4 regions of the Pseudomonas germanica genome follow, and region 2 is predicted to be linked to each of the others. Evidence: predicted binding sites of a transcription regulator. Region 2 holds the regulator's gene; each other region holds the start of a gene.

Region 1 (8,037 bases), 2.9 Mb from region 2:
TCGGCGGATGTGAAAAAGCCCGGGGCCAGTGATGGTTTCGGGCTTTTTTGTGGGTGTCAGGTTTGGGATTTGTATCGTATGGGAGATCGATCCCCCTCACCCCAGCCCTCTCCCCCAAGGGGGCGAGGGGGAAAGGGAGCCGATCTGTGTTGTGCCTGCGATCTGCATTCATCTCGGAGTTTCAGGTCGATTTGCGTTGTTCTTGAGATCTACATTCACCTCGGACTTTCAGGTCGATGTACCTCGACAAAACACCTCGGTCAGTCCCCTCTCCCTCCGGGAGAGGGCTAGGGTGAGGGTGCTTTTGCTTTTAGGCAGCCTGGGAATAAAAGTCGAGCACGCTAACACCCGTCAACAAATCCGTCTCCGGCAAATCCGCATGCTGATGCCCGCCCAGCGCGCAATACACCAGCCAATGGCGATCCTGGACATTGAAGGCGAGGCTGCCGACAAGGCTTTGTTGCTCGTCGTAAGGGCTAATGAGGTACAGACGATCCTGGTTTTCAGCGTGAAGCATGTCGCGTTCCATGTGCGTTTCGAGGCGCGCATCTTGGTGTATCCACATGACGAAGCCGTGACACAGGACAGCCATCGGTCGATTGTCAGGTTATTTGTCGCAAAGACTGGGGGTGAACCGGCAGGTTTGGTTAGAATCCGCGCCGCAGTCGTCGATCTGGCGTCTGCCACACCGGTTCAGATAGAGGTCTGTGATGTCGCTGCACTTGATGACGCTGTTTACCGCCCATCCCGCCAAGTTGATCAACTTGCTCGCGTTGTTGTTGGCGTTTCCGGGGAGTTGGCTGCTGCACGCCACTCGTCGCCGTGAACAACGTGCGATGGCCAGCATTGCCGCTCAGCGCCAGGCGCAACCGAATGCCGAACCAATCCTTGATTGGGCGACCTTGCGCATGAACCGGTTTTTCTATCGTTTTGGTTTTGCTTGCCTCGGGCTGGCCCTGATCGTCTCCTGGATCAGCACGCGCTATTAAAAGCAAAAGATCGCCGCCTTCGGCAGCTCCTACACGAATCCCCTGTAGGAGCTGCCGCAGGCGGCGATCTTTTGATCTTGCCGTTGCTTTACAACGGCAACCCAGCCTTGACCCGGTATTGATTACGCACCGGCGTCGCATATTGCAGCACCAGATACGGACGATGCTCCTCAGGGCACGCATCCAAGCGTTCCTGCCACTCTTGCTGCGCCTTGGCCAGCTCATCCGCCGGGAACACCTCGGCAGCTTTCGGCACATTCAACTGCGGATCGGCATCGGCCCACTGGGCGTACGCCAGGTAGTGCACCGGGAACAACCGGTAGCCACCGAGAATTTGTTTGTCCATCTCGATCGCCAATTGCTTGGTGTCTTCGAACAGCTCGGTAATCGGCGCGGCAAAGTTCACGTGCACCCGGCCCTTGTAGCCAGTGATGCCTTTGGCGATGCTCACGTCATCTTCGCCCGGCGCTTTCGCGTAAGTGCCGGTGGTGGCGCGGATGTACAACTCGCGAGCCTTGGCCTGGTCGCACGGGTCATATTCGTAGCTGATCGACACCGGGGTAACGTTCAGCGAGCGGATGACTTCGCCGAACGGCTCGTCCTTGCGGCTCATGTGGAACATCTTGAGGATCGCCGACTCGGTACGGTCATCGCCATCCTTCGCCCGACCTTCAGCCTGAGCGATCCAGATCGACGCGCAATCGTTGCGGATCGAGTGGTTGATGTACGCCGACAGCAACTGATAAGCAGCCATTTTCTCGCGACGGCCGGTGATCGAACGGTGGACGATGAAGCTCTTGTTCAGACGCATCAGATCGCTGACAAACGGCTTCTGCAGCAGGTTGTCGCCGATCGCGATGCGCGGCGTCGGCAGGCCGGCGTGGTACACGGCGTAGTTGACGAAGGCCGGGTCCATGACGATATCGCGGTGGTTGGCGATGAACAGATAGGCGCTGCCGGACTTGAATTGCTCGACACCGGTGTAGGTCACGCCGTCGGTGGCGCGCTCGATGGTGTGGTCGACGTAGGACTCGACCTTGTCCTGCAACGTCGCCACCGAAGTCACGTCGGCGAACTCACGACGTAGCCGATGGGCTATAAGTGGTTTGAGCATCCAGCCGAAGGCACCGGCAAAACGCGGGAAGCGGAAGTGGGTGAGGATATCTAGAAACGCCTTGTCGCCGAGCAGTCTTGCCAGTACCACAGGTACTTCGCTGTCGTCGTAAGGTCGGATGGCATCGAATTCGCCCATCATGCTCTCTTGTTGGAAACGGCTAGGGTAAGTAAAGGTTTTGATCGAAAACCCGCGGGGCACGGTCTGAAAAAGTAGCCAGACAAAAATAGCCCTGCAAATAGACCGGCGATTATACGCACAAGTCACTTGGGAGACCGCGATGCTGGAAACCGCTGAATACGAATGTCCTTATTGTGGGGAGCTTGTTGAGACGTCGGTGGACTTGTCCGCCGGCGATCAGACCTATATCGAGGACTGTCAGGTGTGTTGTCGGCCAATAACGTTCGTATTGCAGGTCCATGGAGAGGACTGGTTTCTGGAAGTTTTCAGTGAGAACGAATAAGGGGCGCCCATGCAGCGAATCTACGAGCCGGAAAATCTGATGGAAGGTGAAATGCTCAAGGGCATGCTCGCCAGCGAAGGCATCGAGGCGCATTTGATTGGCCGCGATTTGCTCGGTGGAACGGGCGAGCTGCCGATCTTCGGTCTGTTGGGCTTATCTGTGGATAACGATCAGGCCGAATACGCCCGTGAGCTGATCACCGCGTACAATGCCGCGCTGCCGCTGCCCGGCGATGAACCGGAGAGCTTCCCCGGGACGCTGGTCTGTTAGGCTGAGCTTCGTATTACTTCAGAGTCGTGTTGCCCCATGTGTGGACGTTATGCCCTGTTTCGCTGGAACCGCGACTTCGCGGCCCTGCCTGGTTTTCCCGCCGATCAGCAGGCGCAGTGGAACATTTCCCCCAATGATTCGGTGCTGATGCTGCGTGCCAGTGAAGATGGCCAGCGCAGCCTGGCCCGCGCCCGTTGGGGATTAACGCCGCCGTGGCTGACCGATCTGTCGAAAACCCCGGCACATGCCCGGGCGGAAACCGTGGCTGAGCAGCCGATGTTTCGTGAGGCGCTGCGCCAGCGTCGTTGCCTGCTACCGGCGAATGGTTTTTACGAATGGCGCGGGACCCAGCGCAAGCGGCCGTTCTGGCTGACGCCGGGGGAGGGTTCTTCACTGTTTTTCGCGGCGATCTGGGAGGCTTATCCGGTGCAGGAACAGGTGTGGTTGAGTACGGCGGTGATTACTCAGCCGGCGTCGAGTCAGCGCCGGCCGTTGATTCTCGATGAGGCGGGGCAGGCGGCGTGGCTCGATCCCGAGACGCCGTTGCATGTGTTGCAGGGGTTGCTGGCCAGTGAACCCGCGGCGCTGCGTGAGCGGGTGTTGGCGAATCTGATCAATGATCCGAAGCTCAACGGGCCGGAGTGTTTGACCCCGGGCTAAAGCCTGCAGATCAAAAGCCCCTCACCCTAGCCCTCTCCCAGAGGGAGAGGGGACTGACCGCGGGATATTGACGAAACACACCGACTTGAAAGCTTTTCACCGAATCCATAATCGCCACGATTTTTCAGGTCGATGTATGACGGGAGACAACTCGGTCGGCCCCCTCTCCCTCCGGGAGAGGGCTGGGGTGAGGGGCTTTTCGCTTTTCAGACCTTGAACTGATTGATCAACCGCCGCTGCTGCTCTGCCAGTTTGGTCAAATCGGCACTTGCCGAACTCGACTCATCCGCGCCCCCCGCCACTTCATTGGCCACTTGCCCGATGTTGATCACATTGCGGTTGATGTCATCGGCCACCGCACTCTGCTCTTCCGCCGCACTGGCAATCTGCGTGTTCATGTCGTTGATCACCGAAACCGCCTGGGTGATCGTTTCCAGCGCCTCAGCCGCTTTCGCCGCATGCTGCACGCTTTCATCGGTGCGGTTCTGGCTGTCTTCCATGACCCGCACGACATCGCGGGTGCCTTGTTGCAGTTGCTGGATCATGCTCTGGATTTCTTCAGTGGCTTTCTGGGTTTTCTGCGCCAGATTGCGCACCTCGTCGGCCACCACGGCAAACCCACGACCCTGTTCACCGGCACGCGCCGCCTCGATCGCCGCGTTCAGGGCCAGCAGGTTGGTCTGCTCGGCGATGCCGCGAATGGCGGTGAGAATGGCGTTGATGTTCTCGCTGTCCTTGGCCAGGGTCTGTACCACATCCACCGCTTTGCCGATTTCCACTGCCAATACGCCAATCGAATTGGACGTATCGCGGACAATCTGCATGCCCTGGCTGGCGGCCTGGTCGGCATGACTGGCCGCTTGTGCCGCCTGCGTCGCGTTCCGCGCGACATCCTGCGCGGTGGCGGTCATTTCCTGCACCGCCGTGGCGACCTGATCGATCTCGGCCATTTGTTTTTGAATGCCGATGTTGGTGCGAATGGCGATGTCAGCGGTGTGTTCCGAGGAATCGCTGACGCTCTGTACCGACGTCACCACCTGCGTGATCATCGCCTGCAACTTGGCCAAAAAGGTGTTGAAGCCCTTGGCGATCGAGCCCAGTTCATCACTGCGATCGCTGCTCAAGCGTCGGGTCAGATCACCTTCGCCCTGCGCGATGTCATTGAGCATGGCGACCATCTGTTTAAGCGGTCGGGCGATGCCGTGGCCGACCAGCCAGATCACCAGCAGGCCGAGGCCGGCGATCAGCAGACCGACCATGGCCATGCCGAAGGTGTCGGATTTGCGTTGCGCATCGAGGTCGGCCTGCAGTTTTTGCAGATCCGCCATCACGGCGTTGAGCGGCAGTTGCAGCATCAATGTCCAGCGCGCGTCGGTCTGACCGATGCCGAACGGCAGGTACAACTCGATGCGGCCCTTGTCCTTGTTGACCGAGTAAGTCACTTCGCCGCGTTTGAGATTGGCCAGGTTGGCGGTCTGCCCGGCGTCGAGGATGTCGCTGACTTTCTCGCCGAATTTGCTCGGGTCTTGGGTGTACGCGACGATCCGGCCGTTGCCGCCGATCAGGGCCATTTGCCCGGCGCCGCTGTACAGCTTTTGGTTGGCGCCGAGGAGCATTTCCTGAATGAAGTTCACCGACAGGTCGGCGCCGACAATGCCCTGGAAGGCACCGTTAAGCATGATCGGCTCGATAAAGGAGGCGAGCATGACGATCTTGTCGCCGACCTTGTACGGCGCCGGATCGATCACGCAGGCTTTCTTCGTTTCCTTCGAGCACAAGTAGTACTCGCTGGCGCGCACGCCGGTGGACAGGGTTTTCTGGTCGTCGACGTCGACCAGTTTGTCCAGGCCGAGGGTGCCGTCATCGTTGCGGAACCACCACGGCAGGAAGCGCCCGTTGGCGGCATCGATGCCAACGACGCTGGTGCCGACGTAGGCCGCGTCATTGTGGTCCAGGGCGTTCTTTTCCCAGCCGATGTAAGTGCCGAGAATCTTCGGGTTCTTCTCGACGTTTTCTTTGATCAGGCTGATCAGTTGCTCGCGGCTGACGCTCAGGCGTGGCTGGCCATCGGCGCCCGGCGTGCCGAGCAGGGCGTTGACTCGCACCAGGCCGCCGGCAATCAGCAGCGGCGCCTCGAGCTCGCGCTGGATCTGGCTGACCTGGGTTTGCGCCAGCGAGGTCAGGCGCTGTTCGATGACTTGCTCGAACTGCGCCTGGGTGCGTTGTTGCACCATTTCTTGCGTGCGCGCACCGGAGAACAGCGCATACAGCACCAGCGCGGCGACCACACTGAGCACGATGGCGCCGGCCAGGGCGGCGACGGAAAACTGGATCGACTTGAACTTCATGGGAGCTCCGCACGCAAGAGGACGTCTGCGCTGATGTATCGGCAGCGGGCATTGGGCCATGAGTGCGAGCCGGAGCAATTGAAAGCTAATGTCGCAAATGGATCAGTGCGCGACGCAGTTGCACGGGACTTGGCGGTCGCTGTGAATTTTTTGCGACAGCTCTGGTGGGAAACGTCTGAAAGTCGCTGCAACACGTCCGTTGTATCTGGCGTCGATACAATTACCCGCCTAGGATACGCGCAGGTTTTCAGGGAGCTTTTGAATGAACAAGACATTGGTTGTAAGTGCACTGAGCGCAGCGCTGTTGCTGGTCGGTTGTCAGTCGGTCAACACCACCAGCGGCGGCGCCGTGGGGGTGGAGCGCAAGCAGTACATGTTCAGCATGCTGTCCTCGCAAGAGGTCGACCAGATGTATGCCCAGTCGTATCAGAAGACCGTCGGCGAGGCGTCCAGCAAAGGTGTGCTGGACAAGACCAGTCCCGAGGCCAAGCGGGTTCAGGCGATTGCCAACCGTCTGATTGCCCAGGCGCCGAACTTCCGTCCGGACGCGGCGCAATGGCAGTGGGAAGTCAATCTGATCAAGAGCGATGAGCTCAACGCCAACTGCGGTCCTGGCGGCAAGATCATTTTCTATACCGGGCTGATCGACAGCCTGAAACTCACCGACGATGAAATCGCTGCGGTCATGGGCCATGAAATCGCGCATGCCCTGCGCGAACACGGTCGTGAAGCGATGTCCAAGGCGTACGGGATTGAAATGGCCAAGCAGGGCGCAGGTGCATTGCTCGGTCTGGGTCAGGACAGTCTGGCGCTGGCCGACACCGTGGCCAACTACGGCATGACCCTGCCGAACAGCCGTGCCAACGAAAACGAAGCCGACCTGATCGGTCTGGAACTGGCCGCACGCGCCGGTTACAACCCGAACGCCGCGATCACTTTGTGGAACAAGATGAGCAAGGCATCGGAAGGTTCGCCGCCGGAGTTCATGAGCACTCACCCGGCTTCGACCAGCCGGATTGCCTCGTTGCAGGCGGCAATTCCGAAGGTTATGCCGTTGTACGAAAAAGCTCCTAAATCCTGAGTCGGTGATCGTTCCCACGCTCTGCGTGGGAATGCCTCAAGGGACGCTCCGCGTTCCAAGCGGGACGCAGAGCGTCCCCGGCTGCATTCCCACGCAGAGCGTGGGAACGATCCTTCACTGAGGATTAAACCCAGCCACTGCTCTGCATCGCCTTGTACACCGCAACAATCGCCAAAATCATGAATGCCGAAGCGGCGAGGCGACGGATCAAGGTCAGTGGCAGTTTGTCTGCGGCGAAGTTACCTGCCAGCACCACCGGCACGTTGGCAATCAACATGCCCGCCGTGGTACCGATAATCACCAGCCACAGTTCCGGATATTGCGCGGCGAGCATCACCGTCGCGACCTGAGTCTTGTCACCCATTTCTGCGAGGAAAAACGCAATCAGCGTGGTCAAGAACGGCCCGAACTTGCGTGCGGTGCTGGTTTCATCGTCATCCATTTTGTCCGGGACCAGTGTCCACAGCGCAGTGGCCGTAAAGCTTGCGGCGAGAATCCAGTGCAGCGTGGCATTCGAGAAGAAGCTGCCAAACCAGGCGCCTACCGCACCGGCTGCTGCGTGGTTGGCCAGGGTCGCGGCGACAATACCGGCAATGATCGGCCAGGGTTTGCGGAAGCGAGCGGCGAGAATCAGCGCGAGCAGTTGCGTCTTGTCGCCGATTTCGGCCAAGGCAACGATTGCGGTGGGAACGAGTAACGAGTCCAGCATCAGGATTTCCTAAGGGGCGGGTCGACACGGCTATGACACGTACAGCCTTCCCGCCCCGGGTAAGGTGTGCGTGTCATAGGTCTTGTCAAACCCTGCGATCCGTCTGCTGCGGACGCTTGGGTCGCATACGCCATGATCTGAGGATCAAGTATGTTGACGTATGCCGGACGAGCTTGGCGCTCGTGGGAGACTACTCCCCTAGGACGGAGCGGATTCTGCCTTCGCAAATCCGATTGAGCAAGAACAAATTTTCAGCCGCGCTTGGCCCGGTAAATCCGGAAACCATTGCCTTCGGCCTTGACTGCACAGACGCCCAGATGCTCTTCGATCAGCGGTTGATACTTGAGGAAGCTGTTCGCCACCAAGCGCAGTTCGCCGCCATTTTTCAGGTGTTTGGCCGCTT
Region 2 (8,037 bases):
AGGCAGTTCGGTGCCGTTAGCATGGACAACAGTGGACAACCCATGGGATGGGGGATTTTGCATAACAACTTTGTTGACGTGACGCCCATCTATGGCGGGCGGGGCTTGTATTACGGGCGGTTTGTGTCGGTCAATCTTTCATACCCGCACTTGTATGCAATCGAACATTCGTTGCTGGTGAGCAACGGGGCCATGGGCAGTCGCAACGTGTTTTTATCTGATGGGGCGACTCGCTCTCGGGCAATGGGGTATTTCCCGACGTAGTCAGATAGGCGTCATGGCTGAAAGTGGCGGCGATCAACGCTTTCAGCGGCTTTCCGGGCGGGGCAAGCCGTTCTGGAGCCATCACTGTGGATCGTTCCCGCGCATAGTACGGGAACGATTTTCTGCACGGTAGTCAGGCGTTAATTCGGCAATTCCAGATTATCCATCACCCGATTCACCGCCAACTCGCCGAGCATGATCAATTGCGCGATACCCAGCAGCGTCCTGCGCTGCGACTGCTCCTAGAGTCATTGGAGCTGCCAACGTTCGCTGCGAGACGAATGAAGGTGGCAGCTATACGCGGGTCGCAGACCGGGACTCTAGAACCGGCAGACCCGAAGGTCTCCCACGTACAGCCGCCATAAAAAAGCGGGTGTTGTGCGTCCAGAGATCGACGGGCTGCGAGACCCGATCGCTGATTCGTCAGCGACCGGACCACAATAGAACCCGACCCCAAGGCGCACAAGCCGGCGGATTCTGGCTTGGCTGTAGGCAATGGCGCAAGGATTTGTAGCCTTGAGACCGTGTCTGCAGGTGTCTTTTAAACAGCTTCGTTTAAATCGAAAAATTTGTGCCGGACATAAGGGCCCCTTCGCGAGCAGGCTCGCTCCCACATTTTGGAATGCATTTCAATCTGACATCTGGAATGCAATGCCCTGTAGGCCTTCGCCTGCTCGCGATGAGGATTTTTCAGTCGATCAATTCGAACCAGACAAACCGCTACCGCGAGCAGGCGAAGGTCTACATTGGTCATGTTTTCTCTCCCCGGTCAAAGTTGGAAAGCTTCTTGCAGTACCCGCCGTGAGCCCGCTCTGGGCGTCAAAAGTTTGCTTTAAAGGAACGGGGAAAACCGGTGGATCGCTCTCAGTTATTCAACACTGCTCGCACAAACGTTGCCGACCTCAGTCGAGGCAATCTGGGCGTGCCGTTGTTGCTGCTGGTCATGCTGGCGATGATGATGTTGCCGGTGCCGCCGTTCCTGCTCGACGTGTTCTTCACCTTCAACATTGCCCTGTCGATCGTCGTCCTGCTGGTCTGCGTGTATGCGCTGCGGCCGCTGGATTTCGCCGTGTTCCCGACGATTCTGTTGGTCGCGACGCTGTTGCGGCTGGCGTTGAACGTGGCCTCGACGCGGGTGGTGATGCTCCACGGTCAGGACGGCCACGCCGCTGCCGGTAAGGTGATTCAGGCCTTCGGTGAGGTGGTGATCGGCGGTAACTACGTGGTCGGTATCGTGGTCTTCGCGATCCTCATGATCATCAACTTCGTCGTGGTCACCAAGGGTGCCGGACGGATTTCCGAGGTGAGCGCGCGCTTTACTCTCGATGCGATGCCCGGCAAACAAATGGCGATCGACGCCGACCTTAACGCCGGTCTGATCGACCAGAACCAAGCCAAGATGCGCCGTCAGGAAGTCGCCCAAGAGGCCGAGTTCTACGGTTCGATGGACGGTGCCAGCAAATTCGTCCGTGGTGACGCCATTGCCGGCCTGCTGATTCTGTTCATCAACCTCATTGGCGGTATGGCCGTGGGTATCTTCCAGCACAACATGAGCTTCGGCGATGCCGGCAAGGTTTATGCCTTGCTGACCATCGGTGACGGTTTGGTGGCGCAATTGCCATCACTGTTGTTATCAACAGCGGCGGCGATCATGGTGACCCGTGCTTCCGGTTCGGAAGACATGGGCAAACAGATCAATCGCCAGATGTTCGCCTCGCCGAAAGCGCTGGCCGTGGCCGCCGGGTTGATGGCGGTCATGGGCCTGGTGCCGGGCATGCCGCACTTCTCGTTCCTGAGCATGGCTGCGCTGGCCGCTGGTGGCGCGTACCTGTTCTGGAAAAAGCAGAACGTCGCTAAAGTCGTGGCGTTGGAAGAGGTCAAGCGCCAGCAGGATTTGCTGCCGTCGCCGGCCCGCGCCATGGAAACCAAAGAGCTGGGCTGGGACGACGTGACGCCGATCGACATGATTGGTCTGGAAGTCGGTTATCGCCTGATTCCATTGGTGGATCGCAACCAGGGCGGGCAATTGCTGGCGCGGATCAAGGGCGTGCGCAAGAAGCTCTCGCAGGATCTGGGCTTCCTGATGCCGACCGTGCACATCCGCGACAACCTCGATCTGGCGCCAAGCGCCTATCGCCTGACCCTGATGGGCGTGATCCTCGCCGAAGCCGAGATCTACCCGGACCGCGAACTGGCGATCAACCCAGGCCAGGTCTACGGCACGCTCAACGGTATCAACGCCAAAGATCCGGCTTTCGGCCTCGAGGCGGTATGGATCGAAATCAGCCAGCGCGCCCAGGCACAATCGCTCGGTTACACCGTGGTCGACGCCAGCACCGTGGTCGCGACCCACTTGAACCAGATTCTGTACAAGCACTCCAGTGAGCTGATCGGCCACGAAGAAGTGCAGCAACTTATGCAATTGCTGGCCAAAAGCTCGCCGAAACTGGCAGAAGAGCTGGTGCCGGGCGTGGTCACGTTGTCGCAGCTGCTCAAAGTGCTGCAAGCGCTGCTTGCCGAACATGTGCCGGTGCGCGATATCCGCAGCATCGCCGAAGCCATCGCCAACAACGCCGCGAAGAGTCAAGATACCGCCGCGCTGGTGGCTGCTGTGCGGGTCGGCGTATCGCGCGCCATCGTCCAAAGCATTGTAGGCACTGAGTCCGAGCTGCCTGTGATCACCTTGGAACCAAGGTTGGAACAAATATTGCTCAATAGTCTGCAGAAGGCAGGACAAGGCTCGGAAGAGGGTGTTCTGCTGGAGCCAAGCATGGCCGAGAAGCTGCAGCGTTCGCTCATCGAAGCGGCGCAGCGTCAGGAAATGCAAGGTCAGCCGGTGATCCTCTTGGTAGCCGGCCCGATCCGCGCGATGCTCTCGCGCTTTGGCCGCCTCGCAGTCCCTGGATTGCATGTGCTGGCCTACCAGGAAATACCGGACAACAAGCAAGTGACCATCGTTGCGACAGTAGGGCCCAACGGCTGAGGTAGTGGTTTATGCAAGTTAAGCGTTTCTTTGCCGCCGATATGCGTCAGGCCATGAAGCTGGTTCGTGATGAGCTGGGCGCTGATGCCGCCATCATTGGCAACCGCCGCATTGCCGGCGGCGTCGAGCTGACGGCGGCACTGGATTACAAATTGTCGGCGCTGGCGCCACGGGTTCCGAACATGGAACTCGAAGACGAGCTGCGCAAGACCCAGTCGCGCATCGTCACCGCCCAGGCCGAGTTGAGCCTGCGTGGCGAAGCCGACGGCAACAGCAATCGCCAGATTTTCGCCGGGCTGCCGTTGACGGCCGGCCTGCCGCTGACCGCCGCTGAACCCCTGACCGAGCCGACTTACGCCGCTCCGGCGCGTCCGGCCCCGGCACCTGCACAGTCCTCCGGCGGTGTCGATCCGCGTGCACTGGATTCGATGCGCTTTGAATTGAACAGCCTGCGCGAGCTGATGGAAGTTCAGCTCGGCACCCTGGCCTGGAATCAGCTGCAAGGCAGCCGTCCGGCGCAAGCCAACCTGTATCGCCGTCTGCAACGTATCGGTCTGTCCGGCCCGTTGTCGCGCGATCTGCTGGCGATGATCACCGATATCGAAGAACCGCGTCAGGCCTGGCGCATGTTGCTCGCGCACCTGGCACGGATGATTGCCGTACCGGAAGTCGAGCCGCTGGAAGAGGGCGGTGTGATTGCCATGGTCGGCCCTGCCGGCATGGGCAAGACCACTACACTCGCCAAGCTTGCCGCGCGTTATGTGCTCAAATACGGCGCGCAGAATGTCGCGCTGGTGAGCATGGACAGTTTCCGTATCGGCGCTCAGGAACAACTGAAGACGCTGGGCCGCATTCTCAATGTGCCAGTGACCCACGTCGATCCGGGCCAATCGCTGGTGCAAGCGCTGGATCCACTGCTGCGCAAACGCGTGGTGTTGATCGATACTGCCGGCCTGCAAGCCAGCGATCCGGCCCTGCGCATGCAGCTGGAAAGTCTGGCCGGGCGTGGCATTCGTTCAAAAAATTATCTGGTCTTGGCAACCACCAGCCAGAAACAGGTTCTAACCGCCGCTTATCACAGTTACAAGCGTTGCGGGCTTGCCGGCTGCATCCTGACTAAACTGGATGAAACGGCCAGCCTTGGCGAAGTGTTGAGCCTGGCGATCAGTCATGAATTGCCGGTCGCGTACCTGACCGATGGCCCACGGATTCCGGATGATTTGCATCTGCCGCGCCGTCATCAACTGGTCAGCCGCGCCGTCAGCGTGCAAATGCAGGAAGAACCCAGCGAAGAAGCCATGGCTGACATGTTCGCTGATATCTATCACAGCCCGACCAAGCAGGTAGGCTGAGGTATTCATGAACAGTTTTTGTACCTACATCGATGGTCTGCCATGCATTGTTCCGGTTGTGAACGCGCAGCCAGTAATGTGGCCTCCGTCTATGCAAGACAAGGTAAAGAAATAACATGGGCAGCATGCATCCCGTACAGGTGATCGCGGTGACCGGCGGCAAAGGTGGCGTCGGCAAGACTAACGTGTCAGTGAACTTGTCGCTGGCGCTGGCAGAGCTTGGCCGTCGGGTCATGCTGCTGGACGCCGACCTGGGTCTGGCGAACGTTGACGTATTGTTGGGGCTGACCCCTAAACGCACGCTGGCCGACGTCATCGAAGGCCGGTGCGAGCTGCGCGACGTGCTGTTGCAAGGCCCCGGTGGCATTCGCATCGTGCCGGCGGCGTCCGGCACGCAAAGCATGGTGCACCTGAGCCCGGCGCAACATGCCGGCCTGATTCAGGCGTTCAGCGACATCGGTGACAATCTCGATGTACTGGTGATCGACACTGCTGCGGGTATTGGTGACTCGGTAGTCAGTTTTGTTCGCGCCGCGCAAGAAGTGTTGCTGGTGGTCTGCGATGAGCCGACCTCGATCACTGACGCTTACGCGCTGATCAAACTGCTCAACCGCGATTACGGCATGAACCGCTTCCGCGTCCTCGCCAACATGGCGCAGAGCCCGCAGGAAGGGCGCAACCTGTTCGCCAAGTTGACCAAGGTCACGGATCGCTTTCTTGACGTGGCCCTACAATACGTCGGCGCCGTGCCTTACGACGAAAGCGTGCGTAAAGCGGTGCAGAAGCAGCGCGCGGTGTACGAAGCCTTTCCGCGTTCCAAGTGCGCGCTGGCGTTCAAGGCGATCGCGCAGAAGGTCGACACCTGGCCGCTGCCCGCCAACCCGCGTGGCCATCTTGAGTTTTTCGTCGAGCGCCTCGTGCAGCAAACGGCAGGGCCCGTGCTATGACCGCAAGCGGTATGAACTACTACAAGAAGTCGGCACGTGACGCGCAGTACGAGTTGATCGAGCGTTACGCGCCACTGGTCAAACGCATTGCCTACCACTTGCTGGCGCGCTTGCCGGCGAGTGTGCAGGTCGAAGACCTGATCCAGGCCGGGATGATCGGCCTGCTTGAAGTCTCGACCAAATACGACGCCAGCAAAGGCGCCAGTTTCGAAACGTACGCGGGCATACGAATCCGCGGTGCGATGCTCGACGAAGTGCGCAAAGGGGACTGGGCGCCACGCTCGGTTCACCGCAATACCCGTATGGTCAGCGACGCGATTCGCTCAATTGAAGCTAAAACCGGCCGTGATGCTAAAGATCACGAGGTTGCGGCCGAACTCCAATTGAGTCTCGACGATTACTACGGGATTTTGAATGACACCTTGGGCAGTCGCCTGTTCAGTTTCGACGACCTGTTGCAGGACGGCGAACACGAAGGGCTGCACGAGGATGGCGCGAGTGCTCATATGGAGCCGTCACGCGATCTGGAAGATGAACGTTTCCAGGCAGCGTTGGCGGACGCGATTGCCAATTTGCCGGAGCGTGAGCGACTGGTGTTGGCGCTGTACTACGACGAAGAGCTGAACCTCAAGGAGATCGGTGAAGTCCTTGGCGTCAGTGAATCGCGGGTCAGCCAGTTACACAGCCAGTGCGCGGCCCGTTTGCGGGGGCGTTTGGGGGAGTGGCGAGCGCGCTGAAGGCAGTGTGGGGACACTGCGAACGAGGCTGGTGCGGTGATGAACGGCACCGGTCTTGCTCTGTTGTGCTCCAGACAGTCTTCGAGTGCTGCGCCGATTGATTGAAGTGGCGCGTCCAGGTGCTGGGCGCGTTTAAGACTGCTTGGAGGTCGAATTGAACAAAGACATGAAAATCCTCATCGTTGATGACTTCTCAACGATGCGGCGGATCATCAAGAACCTGCTGCGTGATCTTGGGTTCACCAACACCGTCGAGGCTGACGATGGCGTGACTGCCATTCCAGTGCTCAACAGCGGAAGCATCGACTTTCTGGTAACGGACTGGAACATGCCGGGCATGACCGGTATCGACCTGCTGCGCCACGTGCGTGCCGATGAAAAACTCAAGCACCTGCCAGTGCTGATGGTGACTGCAGAAGCCAAGCGCGAGCAGATCATTGAAGCCGCTCAGGCCGGTGTAAACGGCTACGTAGTCAAACCTTTCACGGCTCAGGCGTTGAAAGACAAAATCGAGAAGATTTTCGAACGCATCGGCTGATGAACGCGCGGGGGAGCTATGGAGCATAACGAATCTTCACAGGGCGATTTCGAGTCGACCCTGAAAAAACACGCGGTCGAACTGGTCGAAAGCCTTGAAAAAGGCAGGTTCGGCGACGCTGTGCAACTGATCCATGAGCTCAATCAGACCCGTGACCGTGGCCTGTACCAGGAAGTCGGCAAGCTCACACGTGAACTGCACAGTGCGATCGTCAACTTCCAGATCGATCCGAACATGCCGCAGGCCGAGGAAGTGTCGCAAATCACCGACGCCACCGAACGCCTGGGCTATGTGGTCAAGCTGACAGAAGCCGCGGCCAACCGCACCATGGATCTGGTGGAAAGCGCCACGCCGGTGGTCAACAGTCTGGCTGATGAAGCGCAGACCTTGAGCGCCGATTGGGGTCGCTTCATGCGTCGCGAGGTCGGGGCTGAAGAGTTCCGCGAGCTGGCGCGCCGGGTCGACGGTTTTCTGTCACGCAGCAGCACGGACAACCGTGCGGTGTCGAGCAATCTCAACGACATCCTGCTGGCCCAGGATTACCAGGACCTGACCGGTCAGGTGATCAAGCGTGTGACCCAACTGGTCACCGAAGTCGAAAGCAATTTGCTCAAACTCGTCCTCATGGCCAGTCAGGTCGACCGCTTTGCGGGCATCGAACATGACCGCGCCGCGATGCTTGCAGAAAAAGATCCACAAAAACATCTCTCGCAGGGTGAAGGTCCGCAGATTCATGCCGATAAACGAGAAGACGTTGTGTCCGGTCAGGACGATGTGGACGATTTGTTATCCAGCCTCGGATTCTAGAGTTGTGGAATTTTAGGTTTTTTGGGTTTTTAGACCTGTAGGAGCACCCCATTAATGAGCTTCGGCGCCGATGAAGAGATCCTTCAGGATTTCCTGGTTGAGGCCGGCGAGATTCTTGAGCAACTGTCCGAACAACTGGTCGAGCTGGAAAGCCGTCCGGATGACGCAGATCTGCTCAACGCAATTTTTCGCGGTTTCCACACTGTAAAAGGGGGCGCCGGCTTCCTTCAGCTCAATGAGCTGGTGGAGTGCTGTCACATCGCCGAAAACGTGTTCGACATCCTGCGCAAGGGTGAGCGTCGCGTTGATGCAGAACTGATGGACGTTGTCCTCGAAGCACTGGACGCGGTGAACAGCATGTTCAGCGAAGTCCGTGAGCGTGCACCGATCACCGCTGCCACCCCGGAAC
Region 3 (8,037 bases), 3.2 Mb from region 2:
GAGTTCGCCAGGATGTCATTCATGCTCAGGCTGCTGGTGGTATCGGAAACACTCATGGCAGTCGCCCCTTATTACTGACCGAGGGTCAGTACCTTCTGCATCATGGTTTTGGCGGTGTTCATCATTTCGGCGTTGGTCTGGAACGAGCGGCTCGCGGAAATCATGTCAGCCATTTCTTCCACCACGTTGACGTTCGGGTAGTAGACGTAGCCTTTGGCGTCGGCCGCCGGATGGTTCGGCTCGTAGCGCGCTTCGAGGTTGCTCTGGTCTTCGACCACACCGAGCACCTGTACGCCCTGACCGGCCGCGTCCTGGCTCTGGAACAGTGAATTGCTGCCGCTGTTCTGGCCGCCCTGGAACATGGTGGCGAACACCGGGTGACGGGCGCGATAGGTCTGGTCGATGCTCGACGAGACGGTTTCGGCGTTGGCGATGTTCGACGCCACGGTGTTCAGACGCGTGGTTTGTGCGCTCATGCCGCTGCCGGCAATGTTGAAAACGCTGGACAGGGACATGGATTACTCTCCGCGCAGGGCTGACACCAGCCCTTTGAATTTGCTGTTGAGCAGGGTGAAGCTGGCCTGGAAGCCGACGGCGTTTTCCGCGTAGTTCGACTGTTCCAGTTGAGCGTCCACGGTGTTCTGGTCGATCGACGGTTGCATCGGCGTGCGATACATCAGCGATTCGTCGCCATTGCCCAGGCCTTCAGCTTCGATGTGACGGCTGTTGGTCATGTTCAGGGCGATGGTGCCGTTAGCGTTTTTCTGGGTCTGTGCTTCAAGCACTTTGGAGAAATCCAGATCCCGAGCCTTGTAGTTCGGGGTGTCGGCGTTGGCGATGTTGTTGGCCAGCACTTCGGCACGCTGGGCGCGGAAGCCCAATGCCTTTTCGTGAATGCCGAGCGCTTTATCGAAGCTGATGCTCATGTCGGGAACCTTCAGGTGACCGGTTTTTCGTAACTGAGCTTTAGCAAGCGCCGTGCCAAACGGCAAAACACCCATAAACCGGGGCTTTGCGGGGCATCGGCAAAGCGGCAATGCCAGAAAAGCGGCAACCGGTTTCCGCCGGATGCCGCTTTTCTGCCGCTTGCCGTCCTTGCCAGGTCAACGCAGATCCCCTGTGGGAGCGAGCCTGCTCGCGAAGGCGGCGTGTCAGTCGCCAATTGTTTTACTGACAGACCGCTTTCGCGAGCAGGCTCGCTCCCACAGGGGGGGGTGTGGTGTTCGTGGGAAATAAAATAATTGGGGCATAAAAAAACGGGAGGCCTTAAGGCTTCCCGTTTTTTTGTATTACCGCTGCAATCATTTAGCCTGGTAAATAATCCCCGGGCTGCACTGCACCATCTGGTAATGATCCGGCAAACCGTTCAACGCTTCGGAAGCGCCAAGGAACAGATAACCGCCCGGCTTCAACGTGCTGTGAATGCGCAACAGGATGTCTTTCTTCACTTCGGCAGAGAAGTAGATCAACACGTTGCGGCAGAACACGATGTCGAACTTGCCCAGCGCGGCATAGCTGTCGAGCAGGTTGAACGAACGGAACTCTACCCGGTTCTTGATCGGCGCCTTGATCACCCAGCGGCCCGGCCCTTTCGGGTCGAAGTAACGCTGCAGGCGTTCCGGCGACAAACCACGACCGATGGCCAGACTGTCGTACTCGCCGGTCTTGCAGTTGGTCAGCATAAGGCCGGACAGATCAGTGGCAACAATCTGCACGCCCATCTTCAGTTGACCAAGGTTGGTCCGCTCGAACTCGTCGATCGACATCGACAGCGAGTACGGTTCCTGGCCCGACGAGCACGCCGCTGACCAGATCCGCAAGCGCTGGTTGGGGCTGGCCTTGATCGCTTCAGGCAGCACCTTGTTCTTCAAGACTTCAAACGGATAGGTGTCACGAAACCACAGGGTTTCGTTGGTCGTCATGGCATCGACCACCTGCTCGCGCAAACCGCTGCGCGGCTGGGTCTGGATGCGCTGAACCAGCTCACCCAGGGATTTGATGCCTTGCTGCTCCATCAGTTTGTTGAGACGGCTCGAGACCAGGTACTGCTTGTTTTCACCGAGCAGAATGCCACAGGCTTTTTCCAGGAAGACCCGGAACTGTTCGAAATCCAAATTACCCGTAGACAATGATGCCGCCTCTTAAATCGTGTTGACCGCCAGGAGCAAAACGCTCCTAGCTGATATCTGCTGCTTTGATCCGGTCGACTACCCGGGATGCGAGGTCATCAGGACGGAATTTGGCCAAAAAGTCATCTGCACCGACTTTCTTGACCATCGCCTGGTTGAATACCCCCGACAACGAAGTATGCAGGATGATATGAAGCTTTTGCATGCGTGCGTCGCCGCGGATTTCCGCCGTCAGGGTGTACCCGTCCATCTCCGGCATCTCGATGTCGGAAATCATCATCAGGAACTCTTCTTCCGGCTTCTTGCCCTCATCGACCAGCTTGCGCAGGTAATCCAGCGCCTGTTTGCCGTCGTTCAGCGCCACCACTTCGACCCCGATTGTCTGCAGACAACGCGTGACCTGCTTGCGCGCCACCGACGAGTCATCGACCGTCAAGACACGCAATGACAGTGCCTTGGTCTGGGTCTCGACATCGACCACGCCCACCGAAATCGCTTCCGGTGTCGGCGCAACTTCCGCCAGCACTTTCTCGACGTCGATGATTTCGACTAACTGATTGTCCACCCGAGTCACAGCGGTCAGGTAGTGATCGCGACCCGTGCCCTTGGGCGGTGGATGAATCTCTTCCCAGTTCATGTTGACGATGCGCTCCACCGAGCGGACCAGGAAACCCTGGGTCTTGGTGTTGTACTCCGTGATGATCACGAACGGGTTGTTCTTGTCCTTCAACGCTCCGGAACCGGTGGCCATTGCCAGATCAAGGATCGGAATGGTCGCCCCCCGGATATTTGCCACCCCGCACACGACAGGACTGGACTTGGGCATCAACGTCAGCGACGGGCACTGCAACACTTCCCGCACCTTGAACACGTTGATTCCGTAGAGCTGCTGACCGTCAAGACGGAACAACAACAGCTCCAGGCGATTCTGCCCCACCAGTTGCGTGCGCTGGTTCACCGAATCCATTACACCAGCCATGCCCAGACTCCTACACCAACGCCAAGTGTTGTTGCGACGCACATTCATTGCTAAACGGCACGGCGCTTGCTTTTTAACTCGTATGAACGCTCAAACGACATTTTTCCGACACCTGACCTCCCGCGCTCGCAAAAGCCTTTGCGCGATGTCCGCCGTCTGCTGCTTTTTCGCTGGCAGCCCTGCCATTGCTGATGCGGTTACCTTGCCTGACATGCTTATCGGCGTCACTCAGGGCTTTCTTGAGTTCACCGTAGAAGACTATCTGGCCACCAGTCAAACGGAAGGCCGCTACGAGATCGAAGTAAACCAGCTCGACCCCCGTATGCGCATGCCTATGTGCGACAAGGAATTGACAGCGACTTTGGAGAGTCCGGCACGTCCGCTGGGCCGGGTTACCGTGAAGGTCCGTTGTGAGGGCGCCTCGCCCTGGACTGTGTTCGTGCCCGCTCAAGTCCGCCTGTTTCGCGAGATTGTGACAACCACCCGACCGCTGAAACGTGCAGGGATCATCGAACCACAGGACGTGACCCTGCGTGAACGCGACGTGAGCACGATCAACCAAGGCTTTCTGACCTCGGTAGACGAAGCGATCGGGCAGAAATTAACCCGACCAACGGTAGCCGATCAGGTCATTACTCTGGTCCATCTGGAACAGGCGGAAGTCATTCGCAAGGGTGATCAAGTGGTCATCACTGCCCGCAGCGGCACACTCGCCGTGCGCATGCCCGGTGAAGCGCTGGCCAATGGCGGTTTGAAAGAACAGATCCGGGTGAAAAACCTCAACTCGCAAAGGGTCATCAAGGCGCAAGTCACCGCGCCCGGCCAAGTGGAAGTGGCGATGTAGAAAACTGGCGCTGACCCCGGCTGTTCCCTAAACTGTGCCGCAGCAGGACACGCGCCGGCGCATGCAAGGCTCATTGTAAATGTGCCTAAAGTTTTCCAGGGGATGGCCGAAAACATGGCAAGCGTCCAAATTCCCAGAGGTTTTTATCATGGTCATCGATTTCAGCCGTTTGAACAGCTCCTCGTCACTTACGGGCAGTACACGTACCAGCAACGCCAAGGAAACCGCCGAAACCGGTACCTCCGCGCCGCTGAATACCCAGGCCGAACCGGCCAGTACCGCAAAAAGCGGGGAATCGGTACACCTCAGCAATGAGGCTCAACAGTTGCAGAAGGTCACTGACAAGCTGCGCGATCAACCTGCTGTCGACAAAGCCCGTGTGGCCGAGTTGAAAGCCGCGATTGCCGATGGCAGCTATAAAGTCGACAGCAACCGTGTAGCCAGCAAACTGCTCAACTTCGAAGCCCAGCGCTAGGCTTTTGCCGGCGCCAGGCTTTTGGACGCTTAAAACCCAAGGCCAGCCATGCACGACACTAATTTATTGCAATTGATCAACGACGACTTTGCTCCAGCTCAACAATTGCTGGAGTTGCTGCAAACCGAATCCCTCGCGTTGCACGGTCGCGACATGCCCTTGCTGGAAGAAATTCTGGCGCATAAACAGGCATTGATCATTCTGCTTGAACAGCATGGCCGCAAACGCAGCGAAATCCTCGCCAGCCTCAACTTGCCGACAGACCGCAGCGGTCTGGAGCAACTGGCTGGCCAGTCGAGCATTGGCGAGCAGTTGTTGGCGCAAGGCGATGCATTGACCGATCTGATCGCTCAATGCCAGGCCGCCAACGTCAAGAACGGCCAGTCGATCCAGATCCAGCAGGCCGCCACGGCCAATCAGCTGAAGATCCTCACCGGCGGTGAAGCGCCGGCGCTGTATAACGCCAGCGGTACATTTGCCAAACCCGCCACACCGCGTCCGCTCAGCCAGGCATGAGCCGTTGATGCGCCAGCTCTATCAACCCGCGAAACATGCTGGCAAAATGCTGGCTAGTCGTCATATTTTGTCTGGAGATTGATAAACCGTGTCCAACGCCCTCAGCGCGGATGATGCTCCGCAGCCCCCTAAGGTGCTTACCACGCCACTGGAAATCTCCAGCAACCTGCGCCAGCTGCAAGAAAGCCACGATCCGCTGATCATCACCTTTCATGAGCGCAGCCAGCGCTTCCAGAGCTATCTGATCAAAGTCGACCGCGACAGCGCTACGATCGCACTGGACGAGATGATCCCGCGTGATGGCGAACGCTTCCTGCAGGCCGGTGAGCCATTCAAGGTTGAAGGTTTTCATGAAGGCGTGCGCATCGCCTGGGAATGCACCGGCACGCTGAATATCGAAGAATCCGAGGGTGATCGTTTCTACACCGGCGCACTGCCGACTGAAGTGGTTTACCACCAGCGCCGCAATGCCTTCCGTGCGGCACTAAAACTGACCGATCTGGTCAGCGTTGAACTGGGCGGCGAAAAACTCAAGGCGCCAATCAACGGCAAACTGCTGGATATCTCCGCGACCGGCTGCAAGCTGCGTTTCGAAGGTGATATCACCGACCGCCTGCAATTGGGCCAGGTTTATGACCGCTTGATCGCCCCGCCGCTGTTCGGCAACCAGCCGATCTCCGTCGAATTGCGCTATCTGCATTTCGAAGAAAAACTCAACATCACCTTTGCCGGTCTGCGTTTCCACAACATCAGTGGCCAGGCTGCGCGCAACGTTGAGCGTTTCGTGTATCAGTTGCAACGTGAAGCACGCCGTTTCGACAAAGACGATCTCTGATTCGCACGGCCAATAAAAAGGGCAGTCCTTGGCGGGACTGCCCTTTTTTATGCGCGATGTTTTTTGTTCAGTTCAGGGTCTACCGCCGCTGAGATCAGGCGCGGGTTTATCGGTATCCGATTCGACTTCTGCCGCAGGCTCTGACGGAGTATCAGCTTCAGGCTCGGGACTTGCCGGCGTCTGCACCGGATCCTGCACCATCTGCTCCTGCACCACCTGCTCGTCTACCCGAGGATCGAGGGCCGCCACCAGCGGTGAGCTGGACATGCTGTCCGGCATGGCCACGTGATGCAGCGGCGCGTCGTCGACCTGATGCAGATTGGTCACCGCTTTCGGCCGGATCCGCCACACCAGCACCAACGCGAAGAAGCTGAAGAACGCATACAGGCTCTGGCTGCCAAACAGCTTCATCAACACGCCCGCAAGCAACGGTCCGATGCTCGCACCGACACCATAAGTCACCAGCAGCATCGCGGTCAGCGACACGCGACGATCGCCTTCGACGTGGTCGTTGGAGAATGCCACTGCCAGTGGGTACAGACAGAACTGCACCAGTGAACACAGGAAACCAACCCCGAACAACACCTCCAGCGGAACCTGCGGCAGCACGGCCAACGGCAACGCCGCCACCGCCAAAAACCCGGCAAAGCAGCGAATCAGCAGCGCCCGGTCATAACGATCGGACAACCAGCCCAACGGCCACTGCACCAATAAACCGGCAAAGATGCAGCTACCCATGAACAGACCAACCTGCTCGGTCGATAGCCCTTGTTGCGAGGCGTACAGCGGTGCCAGACCGTAAAACGAGCCGATGATCAAACCGGCACCCAGCACCGTACTCAACGACTGCGGTACGCGCTTGATAAAGAAGCGTGGCTCCATCGGCGCCGGATGCAGTGGCGCCGGGTGAATCCGCCGCGTCAATGCCACGGGCACCAGACACAGGGCGAAACACAGCGCGACCAGCATCAGCAGTTCCAGCCCCAGGCCCGGATGCATGACCAGAATCAGTTGGCCGAGGACCAGGCCCAGGTACGAAGCGATCATGTAGCCGCTGAACACCAGGCCACGCTGATTGGCGTCCGCCTGTTCGTTAAGCCAGCTCTCGATCACCATGTATTGGCACATCATGCCCAGACCGACGATGGTCCGCAGCACCAGCCACGCCGGCAGCCAATCGACCAGACCGTGGCCAAGCACCGCCGCCCCGACGATCCCGGCACAGGCCGAATAAGCACGGATGTGCCCGACCCGGGCAATCAGTCGGTGACCGATCTTGCCACCCAGCACCAGACCGAAATAGTTGGCCGCCATCAGCGCGCCGACCCAGAGGCCGTCGACATTGTCAGCGGCCAGACGCAATGCCAGATAAGTGGATAGAAGGCCCGAGCCGATCAACATCATCAGCGAGGCGAAATACAGTGCTCGAAAGGATTTCCAGATTTGGCGCATCGGCGTTCCGAGCGGCTCCTTGCAGTAAATATCGGGCTACCAGAACGATAGCCCGATGGCGGCGGTACGTCAGGCCTGGGCTGCTAGAACACGTCGTTCCCAGGGAGTGATTTCATCAAAGAAGCTGGTCAACTCCATGGTCTTCGAAGCGATGTAGCCTTCGATGAACTCCTGTCCGAACAGTTCCCTCGCCAATTGGCTACGTTTCAGACGTTCGAGCGCGGCGTGCAAGGTACACGGCAGCGCAAGATTGTCCGGCACCGCGAACTCGCCCTGAATCGCTTCGCTCGGTTCCAGCTCATTCTCGATCCCGTGCAAACCGGCAGCCAGACTGGCGGCGATCGCCAGATACGGATTCGCATCGGCGCCCGGCAAACGGTTTTCCACCCGGCGGGCAACCGGCGAACTGGCCGGAATTCGCAGGCCGGCCGCCCGGTTGTCGTGCGACCAGCAGGCGTTGTTCGGTGATGCGTACGGATGGCACAGGCGCTGATAGGAATTCACATTAGGTGCAAACAGTGCGGTGAAATCGGCCATGCCCGCCTGCTGGCCACCGATGAAGTGGCGAAACATCGCGGTTGGCTCGCCGTGCGCATCACTGAAGACATTCTTGCCGCTAGCGGTCTCGACGATGCTCTGATGAATGTGCATCGAACTGCCTGGCGTGTGTGCCAGCGGCTTGGCCATGCACACCACGGTCAGGCCGTGCTTGAGCGCGACTTCCTTGAGCAGGTGCTTGAACAGGAACGTCTGATCGGCCAGCAGCAGTGGATCACCGTGCAGCAGATTGATCTCGAACTGGCTGAC
Region 4 (8,037 bases), 2.1 Mb from region 2:
AAACTCGCGAAAGATCGCCTACAAATTCTTTCTAAAGAACATTGCCCCGAGAATCCCAAATATTGATGCAGCAGCGGTCAAGTTTGAGCCAATTACCCCAGCAGCGATAAAGCAATACTTTCTCTGGGAGGGGCCAACAATTTTCCCTTGGGATGACGTTGCAGACTGGAAAAGTAAAGATGCGAAAGGTCTGGATTTGGCGATATGGTTCAAACAGATTCTTTGCGGCATGTGCTATGCGACCCCGCGCGCAAGCTCTATCTGCTTAAAGATTATTCTGTTGGAAGGGCATCCGGACAGGGCGCACCCGCTTCGCGGCAGGATCGCGCCGATTGCTCTGCTTGTCGCAGATCACTATGCGCGAGCGCTAGGATGTAAAGAAATCGAAATTCAGGATCCTGATCCGAATGTTGTTTTTTACTACCGGAAACTGGGGTTCGAATTCGACCATACCAACCGGCTTGTCATTTCTGTGAACGGTCAATAACATCGAAATCAACAACCCAATCGTACGAGGTGCGTATGAGCCCAAAAAAGCGAAAGGCAAAGCTTCTTCAGATTGTTGAACTACATCTCGAAGCACTCCGGTTGGCTGGGGATATGTCAGCCAACCAACGGCGATTTATTGAAGTTGCTGTTACGTGTGGGCCAGAGCTTGAGCCAAGCGGCCCGCTGGCCGGTAGAAGATCCTGAGTCAAAAATAAAAAGGCGTCCATAGGACGCCTTTTTTGTGTTTGGAGGAGTAGTCGCAGCGATTCTTTAGCTCCTGGCTTTGCAACCATGGGTTCAGAATCCGACGAGCTGGCCCGTCGTCACTACTTCAGAAAAACCAGCTTTCTCTGCTGCCAAAAATGCGGGGGAGCTTTTACTGGTGCCCAGTCCCAACGAATGCGCAGTTGCAGTCCTCGAGCGGGAGGATCCGTCAATGCCGAGCGAGAGTCAACGCTCCAATTCAGGCAAGCACTGACAGCCCATCGGGTCTTGATACGTCTTGTAAACCTCTATTTCAGCACTGAAACCCGGCTCAACTACCCTTCAAAAACCCGCAGGAAGCGGCTCCCCGATTCAGCTCAAGGAACGACCATGTCCCTCTCCATCGTCCACAGTCGCGCCCAGATTGGCGTGGAAGCCCCCGCTGTCACCGTCGAAGTCCATCTGGCCAACGGTCTGCCGTCGCTGACCATGGTCGGGCTGCCCGAGGCGGCGGTGAAGGAGAGCAAGGATCGGGTGCGCAGCGCGATCATCAATTCCGGGCTGCAGTTTCCGGCGCGGCGGATCACCTTGAATCTGGCGCCGGCGGATCTACCCAAGGATGGCGGGCGGTTTGACCTGGCGATTGCCTTGGGGATTCTGTCGGCGAGTGTGCAGGTGCCGTGTCTGACGCTGGATGATGTGGAATGTCTGGGTGAGTTGGCGTTGTCCGGCGCGGTACGAGCGGTGCGTGGGGTGTTGCCGGCCGCACTGGCAGCGCGCAAGGCGGGTCGTGCGCTGGTGGTGCCGCGAGCGAATGCTGAGGAAGCCTGCCTGGCATCGGGGTTGAAAGTGTTTGCGGTGGATCATCTGCTGGAGGCGGTGGCGCATTTCAATGGGCATACGCCGGTTGAGCCCTATGTATCAGACGGGTTGATGCATGCCAGCAAGCCTTATCCCGACTTGAATGAAGTGCAGGGGCAAGTGGCGGCGAAACGGGCGTTGCTGATTGCTGCTGCGGGTGCCCATAACCTGCTGTTCAGTGGGCCGCCGGGAACGGGTAAGACATTGCTGGCCAGCCGATTACCGGGACTGTTGCCGCCGCTGGCCGAGAGTGAAGCGCTGGAGGTTGCGGCGATTCAATCTGTCGCCAGCGGCGTGCCGTTGACCCATTGGCCACAGCGGCCGTTTCGCCAGCCGCACCATTCCGCATCCGGCCCGGCACTGGTCGGGGGCAGCTCAAAACCGCAACCCGGCGAGATCACCCTCGCCCACCACGGCGTACTGTTTCTCGATGAGCTGCCGGAGTTTGATCGCAAGGTGCTGGAGGTGCTGCGCGAGCCGCTGGAGTCCGGGCATATCGTGATTGCCCGGGCCAAGGATCGCGTGCGTTTCCCGGCGCGATTTCAGTTGGTGGCGGCGATGAACCCGTGTCCCTGTGGATATCTTGGCGAGCCGAGTGGCAAGTGTTCCTGCACGCCGGACATGGTGCAGCGCTATCGCAACAAACTGTCGGGGCCTTTGCTGGACCGGATCGACTTGCACCTGACAGTGGCGCGGGAAGCGACGGCGTTGAACCCGCAGGTGAAGCCGGGAGAGGACAGCGCCAGCGCTGCGGCGTTGGTAGCCGAGGCTCGCGAACGACAGCAGAAGCGTCAGGGCTGTGCCAATGCGTTTCTCGATCTGCCGGGATTGAAGCGGCACTGCAAGTTATCCACAGCCGATGAGAAATGGCTGGAATCAGCCTGTGAACGGCTGACGCTTTCGCTGCGCTCGGCCCATCGCCTGCTCAAGGTCGCCCGCACTCTGGCAGACCTCGAGCAAGTCGATGCAATCAAACGTGAACACTTGGCCGAGGCACTGCAATACCGGCCGGCGACACCTTAATGCTCGGTCAGATCAACCAGCGGCGTCTGCCGCACTTCGGTTTCGCGCCCGGCCTGAATCTCAGTCACGCGCTTCAAGGCGTTATCCACAGCACCTTTGTCCGCGAGCAGGCTGTAGCTGATCTGGAACTGTTTGTGTTCCTTGGGTGCAATGGTCGGCACCAGATTCAGCGGACGCTGATAGCGACGGTTGTAGGAAAAACTGGTGCCCGGCTCCAGCCCGGTGACATAGCCCTGGCCTTGAGTGTCGGTATTTTTCCACAAGGAGAACACCGGCAACTGCTGGGTATTGAAGCCAACAGAAACACCGAGGCTGCCCGCCTTGTTATGCAGAACAGTCAGGGTTTCGCCTTTGGCATCGGCGTAAGGCACGACGTTGTAGACGGTTTCGTCATAGTCCTTGGTCGGCGCGCGATAGGTCTGCCAGTCGGCCAGATCACCCTTGGCCTTGTCGTTGAACGGCGACACCTGTTTTACCGGCGCAGCAAATCGTGCGCCTTGCTCGAGGAACGGCGTACTGAAGTTGCTGTGATACAGCGCCTGGTATTCCTTCGGATAGTCGCCGTTGTTGGTCAGCGTATCGTTGAGTGCAAAGCGCACGCTGCCAGGCTCGGTGACCAGTTCAGTAACGACCGAGAAGTCGACTTTCTTGAAGGCTTGCTCTTGCAGCTCGCCACGCAGACTGATGGCGTAGGGCGGCTTTTCATCGATGTGCAGCGTGACGGTGCTGGCCGGAATGTTGGCGGCGCGGCCATGCAAGGTCAGCAGTTCGCCATTGTCGATGCCGGGATGGCCGACCCATTCGTAACCGCAGCGGGCGACCAGTTCATTGAAGCCCTCCAGCCAACCCAGCCCACCACGCCCGTTGAGCTCGATAAAGGCCGGGTTGACCACGTCCTTGACCGGCGAATCCCAACCCATCCGCACGTCGCCGACAGAAGCCTGCAAGACGTTCATGCCTCGGGTGGGCACCACCGAGAGTTTCATTGTGCCGTTATCGATATCAACGATGCTGACGCCTTCCTGCCGCCCACCGTGCAAGGTACGCAGGCTCACGGAGAAGGGTTTGGCGGTTTTCACGCCGAGCTGCTCACTGGTGATGGTCCAGTTTTGCGCGGGTTTGTTGGTATCGAGAAGGACGTAATCCCAGGCCATGGCGTGGGAAGCAGCAGAGAATGCGCCGAGGGCGACGGCGAGTTTGAGCGGGGTCATGGCAGCAGCCTTTATTGGAGTTGTGTCATTTTTATAGCGCTGCGGAAACGTTTCAGCAAGTGTATTAGATCGACAGATTGCAGGTTCAGCCGAAGATCTGCAGTGTTGCATTCGCAAGCAGGCTCACTCCTACAGGGGATCCGGGTCTTCACAAAATCTGTGATTCGCACCGGACACTGTGGGAGCGAGCCTGCTCGCGAAAGCTATATCAAGGCTGTATCAACGAAAGCGATCAACCTCGGAACGCAGATCCGCCGCCAGCTTCTCAAGCTCCTTGGCGGTAACAGCCAGGTTCGACACAACCTCACGCTGCTCACTGTTGGCCAGTGCGATGCTCTGCAAATTGCTGCTCAACAGAGTCGCGGTGCTGCTCTGCTCCTGAGTGGCCGTGGTAATCGCGGCAAACTGCTGCCCCGCCGAACGGCTCTGTTCATCGATTCGCGCCAGCGCCGACGCGACGTTGGCGTTGCGCGACAAACCTTCCTGCATCAGCACATTGCCCTGCTCCATGGTGCTGATCGCGTTACCGGTTTCCTGCTGGATGCTGTGGATCATGCTGGAAATTTCATCTGTCGCCTGACGGGTGCGCGAGGCCAGGCTGCGCACCTCATCGGCCACCACAGCAAAGCCACGACCCTGCTCACCAGCACGGGCAGCTTCGATTGCTGCGTTAAGTGCCAGAAGGTTGGTCTGCTCGGCGATCGAGGTGATCACACCTACAATGCCGCCAATTTCCTGCGAACGCTGACCGAGGGTGTTGATCACGGTGGCGGTGCTGTTCAGGGCGCCAGCGATTTGCTCCAGCGAGGACGACGCTTCTTCCATCGAGCTGCGGCCAATCTGCGTTTGCTGGGCATTTTCCTGCGCCAGACGCTGGGTCGCGCCCATGTTGTCGGCGATGTTCAACGACGTCGCACTGAACTCTTCCACCGCGCCGGCCATGCTGGTGATTTCGCCAGATTGTTGCTCCATGCCTTCATAGGCACCGCCGGACAAACCGGACAGGGCCTGGGCACGGCTGTTGACCTCTTCCGAAGAGCGGCGGATGTGCTCGACCATGGTCGACAGCGCCTGGCTCATCTGGTTGAACGCGCGAGACAGCTGACCGATTTCGTCGTTGCTCGATACGTTCAGGCGCACGCTCAGATCACCGGCGCCCAAGGCCTCGGCCTGACGCACCAGATCCCCCAGAGGCGCCAGTTTGCTGCGCAGCAGCCAGACCACAGATCCGACCGCCAGCAGCATCGCCAACAGACTGCCAATGGCCAGTTGCGTACCCACGCTCCAGGTCACCGCGCGGATCTCAGCTTTCGGCATGCTCGCCACGACCGACCATGGTCCGCCATCGAACGGCACGGCAATGCTATAGAAATCTTCCGAGGTGTCGCTCCAGAACTCACCCTTGCCCGGCTTTGCAGCCAAACCTTTGATCACCGGAACGGCTTGATCCAGCGCCTGCACCCCCGCTGGCGCGACCAGCCATTTGTTTTGCTCGTCGAGCAACGCCAGCGAACCGCTCTGGCCAATGCGGAAGCGCTTGAGGTTATCGAACTGGATGTTCTGCGCGTCGGTGTAATCGAAGCCGACGAACAGCACCGCAATCACCTTGCCGCTGCCATCACGCACCGGGGTGTATTGGGTCATGTAGGAGCGATCGAACAGCAAGGCGCGACCGACGTAACCCTGCCCCGCCATCAACTTCGCGTAGGCCGGGTGCGCGTGATCGAGCAAGGTGCCGATGGCACGGGTGCCATCCTGTTTGGTCAGCGAAGTGCTGACGCGGATGAAGTCTTCGCCGCTGCGCACGAACAGGGTGGCGACGCCGGCGGTCATCTGCTTGAACTCGTCGACTTCCTTGAAGTTGTTGTTCAGCACTTCGCTGCCCAGATGCAGACCCGGGGTCTGGGTGCCGGCAACATTCACCGGCTCACTCGGGTGAATGCTCAGACCTGCGCTGAAACGCTTCTCGAACAGCCCGCTCAGGCGCTGGGTGCTTTCACGCAGCGTGCCGTGGAAGGTGCTCAGTTGGTCGGCCAGCAGCCGCGCCTCACTGGCCAGATGCTCTTCACGAGTGGCGAGGTTGGCGGAGTCCAGCGAACGCAAGGCGAACACCGTACTGCCACTGATAACTATCGCCAGTATTACAGCGAGCGCGAGGCCCAGCTGCGAGGCGATCCGAGCGCGAGGTTGAGACATGGACAGCTCCTGGCCGAGCCACGGGATCCTCCTTGATCTCGACTCGGAAATTTTTCTGGTTGTGGGGGTGAATCGTGGATACCGGCACGACGGTTCCACAAGCACGTATTCGGCGGTGGATCCAAATACTTGAGCGGAAAACAAGGTTATGGCACAAGGCCGGCATTGTGGCGGCTCTAACGTTTCAGCTCAAGCGCGCGACCGCCGGCAACTCCATGGCGCGGACTTCGCTTTGCAGAAAGTCGCTGAGACGGCGCAAACGTTCACCTCCCGGGCGGGTCTTTGGCCACACAAGGTAGTAATTCAAACCGCTGGCGACCGCGGTTGGCCACGGCAGGCTCAGCCTTCCCTGCGCCACATCTTCGGCGACCATTAACAGGTCGCCCATCGACACACCGTACCCGCGCGCCGCCGCGATCATGCCCAATTCGAGGGTATCGAACACTTGCCCACCCTTGAGTGACACCTGATCGGACAGCCCCATGTGTTCCAGCCAACTGCGCCAATCGCGACGGTCCGGTGTCGGGTGAAGTAATTCGGTGCAAGCCAGTCGAGCCAGATCCCACGGTTGATCATTCAGCAAGTTTGGCGCCCCCACCGGAATCAGCTCTTCGGGAAACAATAAACTCGCCTCCCAATCCGGCGGAAAATGCCCGTCACTCAACAAAACAGCGCAGTCGAAAGGCTCATCGTTGAAATCCACCGAATCGACGTCCATCCACGCACTGGTCAGTTGCACTTCGTTGCCAGGCTGCAAATGGCGGAAGCGACTCAGGCGCGCGAGCAACCAGCGCATAGTCAGGGTCGAGGGCGCTTTCATGCGCAAAATGTCGTCCTCGGCACGCAAGGTATTGCAGGCCCGCTCCAGCGCACTGAAGCCTTCGCGGATCCCGGGCAGCAGCAACCGCGCCGCTTCGGTCAGTTGCAGATTGCGACCGCTGCGATGAAACAGCCGACAGGCGAAGTGATCTTCGAGGGTCCGAATATGCCGACTTACCGCACTCTGGGTAATCGACAGTTCCTCGGCAGCCCGGGTGAACGAACTATGTCGCGCCGCCGCTTCAAATGCGCGCAGGGCATATAAGGGAGGAAGACGACGAGACATGCAGAAAGCTCCGATAGCGGGATAAAGCCAATCTTAAACCCTTTACCTAGGATGAGTTTTAATCATGTGACCCATCCTTTTTATCCCTTTGTGCAAAGCCCGCCAAGCGCCGAGAATCGACGGTCTCCTGTTCCCTCTGAAATTGAGTGGTGATGACCATGCAGCATCCTGTGCGTACCGAACTCTGGGCCATTCTGCGGCTGGCAGGGCCGTTGATTGCTTCACAGTTGGCGCACATGTTGATGGTGCTGACTGACACGTTGATGATGGCGCGCCTGAGTCCTGAAGCGCTCGCGGGCGGCGGTCTCGGTGCGGCGACTTATTCGTTCGTGTCGATTTTCTGCATCGGCGTGATTGCAGCGGTCGGCACATTGGTGGCGATTCGCAAGGGCGCCGGCGACATCATTGGCGCTGCGCGTCTGACCCAGGCCGGATTGTGGCTGGCGTGGCTGATGGCGCTGGGCGCCGGGTTGCTGCTGTGGAACCTGAAACCGGTGTTGCTGCTGTTCGGCCAGACCGAAACCAACGTCAACGCGGCCGGGCAATTCCTGATTGCCCTGCCCTTCGCCCTGCCCGGCTACCTCAGTTTCATGGCCCTGCGCGGTTTCACCAGTGCAATCGGCCGGGCGACACCGGTGATGGTCATCAGTCTGGCCGGCACGGTGGCGAATTTCCTGCTCAATTACGCGCTGATCACCGGCATGTTCGGTCTGCCGAAAATGGGCCTGACGGGCATCGGCCTGGTCACAGCGATTGTCGCCAATTGCATGGCGTTGGCGCTGGCCTGGCACATCCGCCGGCATCCGGCCTATGACGCGTACCCGCTGCGCGCGGGCCTGTCGCGGCCGAACCGGCAGTACCTGAAAGAGTTGTGGCGCCTCGGCCTGCCAATCGGTGGCACGTATGCGGTGGAAGTCGGTTTGTTCGCGTTCGCAGCTCTGTGCATGG

What was found. Region 2 encodes FliA, which starts transcription of late flagellar genes. Its sites were predicted from a motif close to CTAAAGTTTNNNNNNNNNNNGCCGNTAA; they were not measured.
Region 1: a site for FliA is predicted at 5,880-5,907, ahead of J0G10_RS25815 (methyl-accepting chemotaxis protein). Genes of this name have one in related genera too.
Region 3: a site for FliA is predicted at 4,038-4,065, ahead of flgM (flagellar biosynthesis anti-sigma factor FlgM). Genes of this name have one in related genera too.
Region 4: a site for FliA is predicted at 6,091-6,118, ahead of J0G10_RS29885 (methyl-accepting chemotaxis protein). Genes of this name have one in related genera too.

The regions. Positions count from the first base shown of each region.
Region 1 covers NZ_CP071586.1:5,841,174-5,849,210, reverse strand. The annotation lists gene J0G10_RS25845 (hypothetical protein) at 311-517, opposite strand; gene J0G10_RS25840 (hypothetical protein) at 711-989, shown strand; gene J0G10_RS25835 (1-acyl-sn-glycerol-3-phosphate acyltransferase) at 1,078-2,241, opposite strand; gene J0G10_RS25830 (CPXCG motif-containing cysteine-rich protein) at 2,384-2,566, shown strand; gene J0G10_RS25825 (putative signal transducing protein) at 2,576-2,836, shown strand; gene J0G10_RS25820 (SOS response-associated peptidase) at 2,873-3,496, shown strand; gene J0G10_RS25815 (methyl-accepting chemotaxis protein) at 3,703-5,844, opposite strand; gene J0G10_RS25810 (M48 family metallopeptidase) at 6,107-6,925, shown strand; gene J0G10_RS25805 (TMEM165/GDT1 family protein) at 7,050-7,634, opposite strand; yybP-ykoY riboswitch at 7,722-7,846, opposite strand; gene J0G10_RS25800 (class I SAM-dependent methyltransferase) at 7,886-8,037, opposite strand, start outside.
Region 2 covers NZ_CP071586.1:2,060,265-2,068,301, forward strand. The annotation lists gene J0G10_RS09110 (Ig-like domain-containing protein) at 1-264, shown strand, start outside; partial or broken gene J0G10_RS30285 (DUF6124 family protein) at 405-500, opposite strand; gene flhA (flagellar biosynthesis protein FlhA) at 1,118-3,247, shown strand; gene flhF (flagellar biosynthesis protein FlhF) at 3,259-4,599, shown strand; gene fleN (flagellar synthesis regulator FleN) at 4,716-5,546, shown strand; gene fliA (RNA polymerase sigma factor FliA) at 5,543-6,283, shown strand; gene J0G10_RS09135 (chemotaxis response regulator CheY) at 6,450-6,821, shown strand; gene J0G10_RS09140 (protein phosphatase CheZ) at 6,840-7,628, shown strand; gene J0G10_RS09145 (chemotaxis protein CheA) at 7,683-8,037, shown strand, end outside.
Region 3 covers NZ_CP071586.1:5,287,328-5,295,364, forward strand. The annotation lists gene flgD (flagellar hook assembly protein FlgD) at 1-56, opposite strand, end outside; gene flgC (flagellar basal body rod protein FlgC) at 72-515, opposite strand; gene flgB (flagellar basal body rod protein FlgB) at 519-926, opposite strand; gene cheR (protein-glutamate O-methyltransferase CheR) at 1,302-2,129, opposite strand; gene J0G10_RS23415 (chemotaxis protein CheV) at 2,176-3,108, opposite strand; gene flgA (flagellar basal body P-ring formation chaperone FlgA) at 3,191-3,952, shown strand; gene flgM (flagellar biosynthesis anti-sigma factor FlgM) at 4,101-4,427, shown strand; gene J0G10_RS23430 (flagella synthesis protein FlgN) at 4,476-4,943, shown strand; gene J0G10_RS23435 (flagellar brake protein) at 5,032-5,778, shown strand; gene J0G10_RS23440 (MFS transporter) at 5,851-7,230, opposite strand; gene J0G10_RS23445 (glutamine synthetase family protein) at 7,300-8,037, opposite strand, start outside.
Region 4 covers NZ_CP071586.1:6,702,841-6,710,877, forward strand. The annotation lists gene J0G10_RS29870 (N-acetyltransferase) at 1-487, shown strand, start outside; gene J0G10_RS29875 (YifB family Mg chelatase-like AAA ATPase) at 1,084-2,577, shown strand; gene J0G10_RS29880 (aldose 1-epimerase family protein) at 2,574-3,788, opposite strand; gene J0G10_RS29885 (methyl-accepting chemotaxis protein) at 4,008-5,984, opposite strand; gene J0G10_RS29890 (LysR substrate-binding domain-containing protein) at 6,169-7,089, opposite strand; gene J0G10_RS29895 (NorM family multidrug efflux MATE transporter) at 7,248-8,037, shown strand, end outside.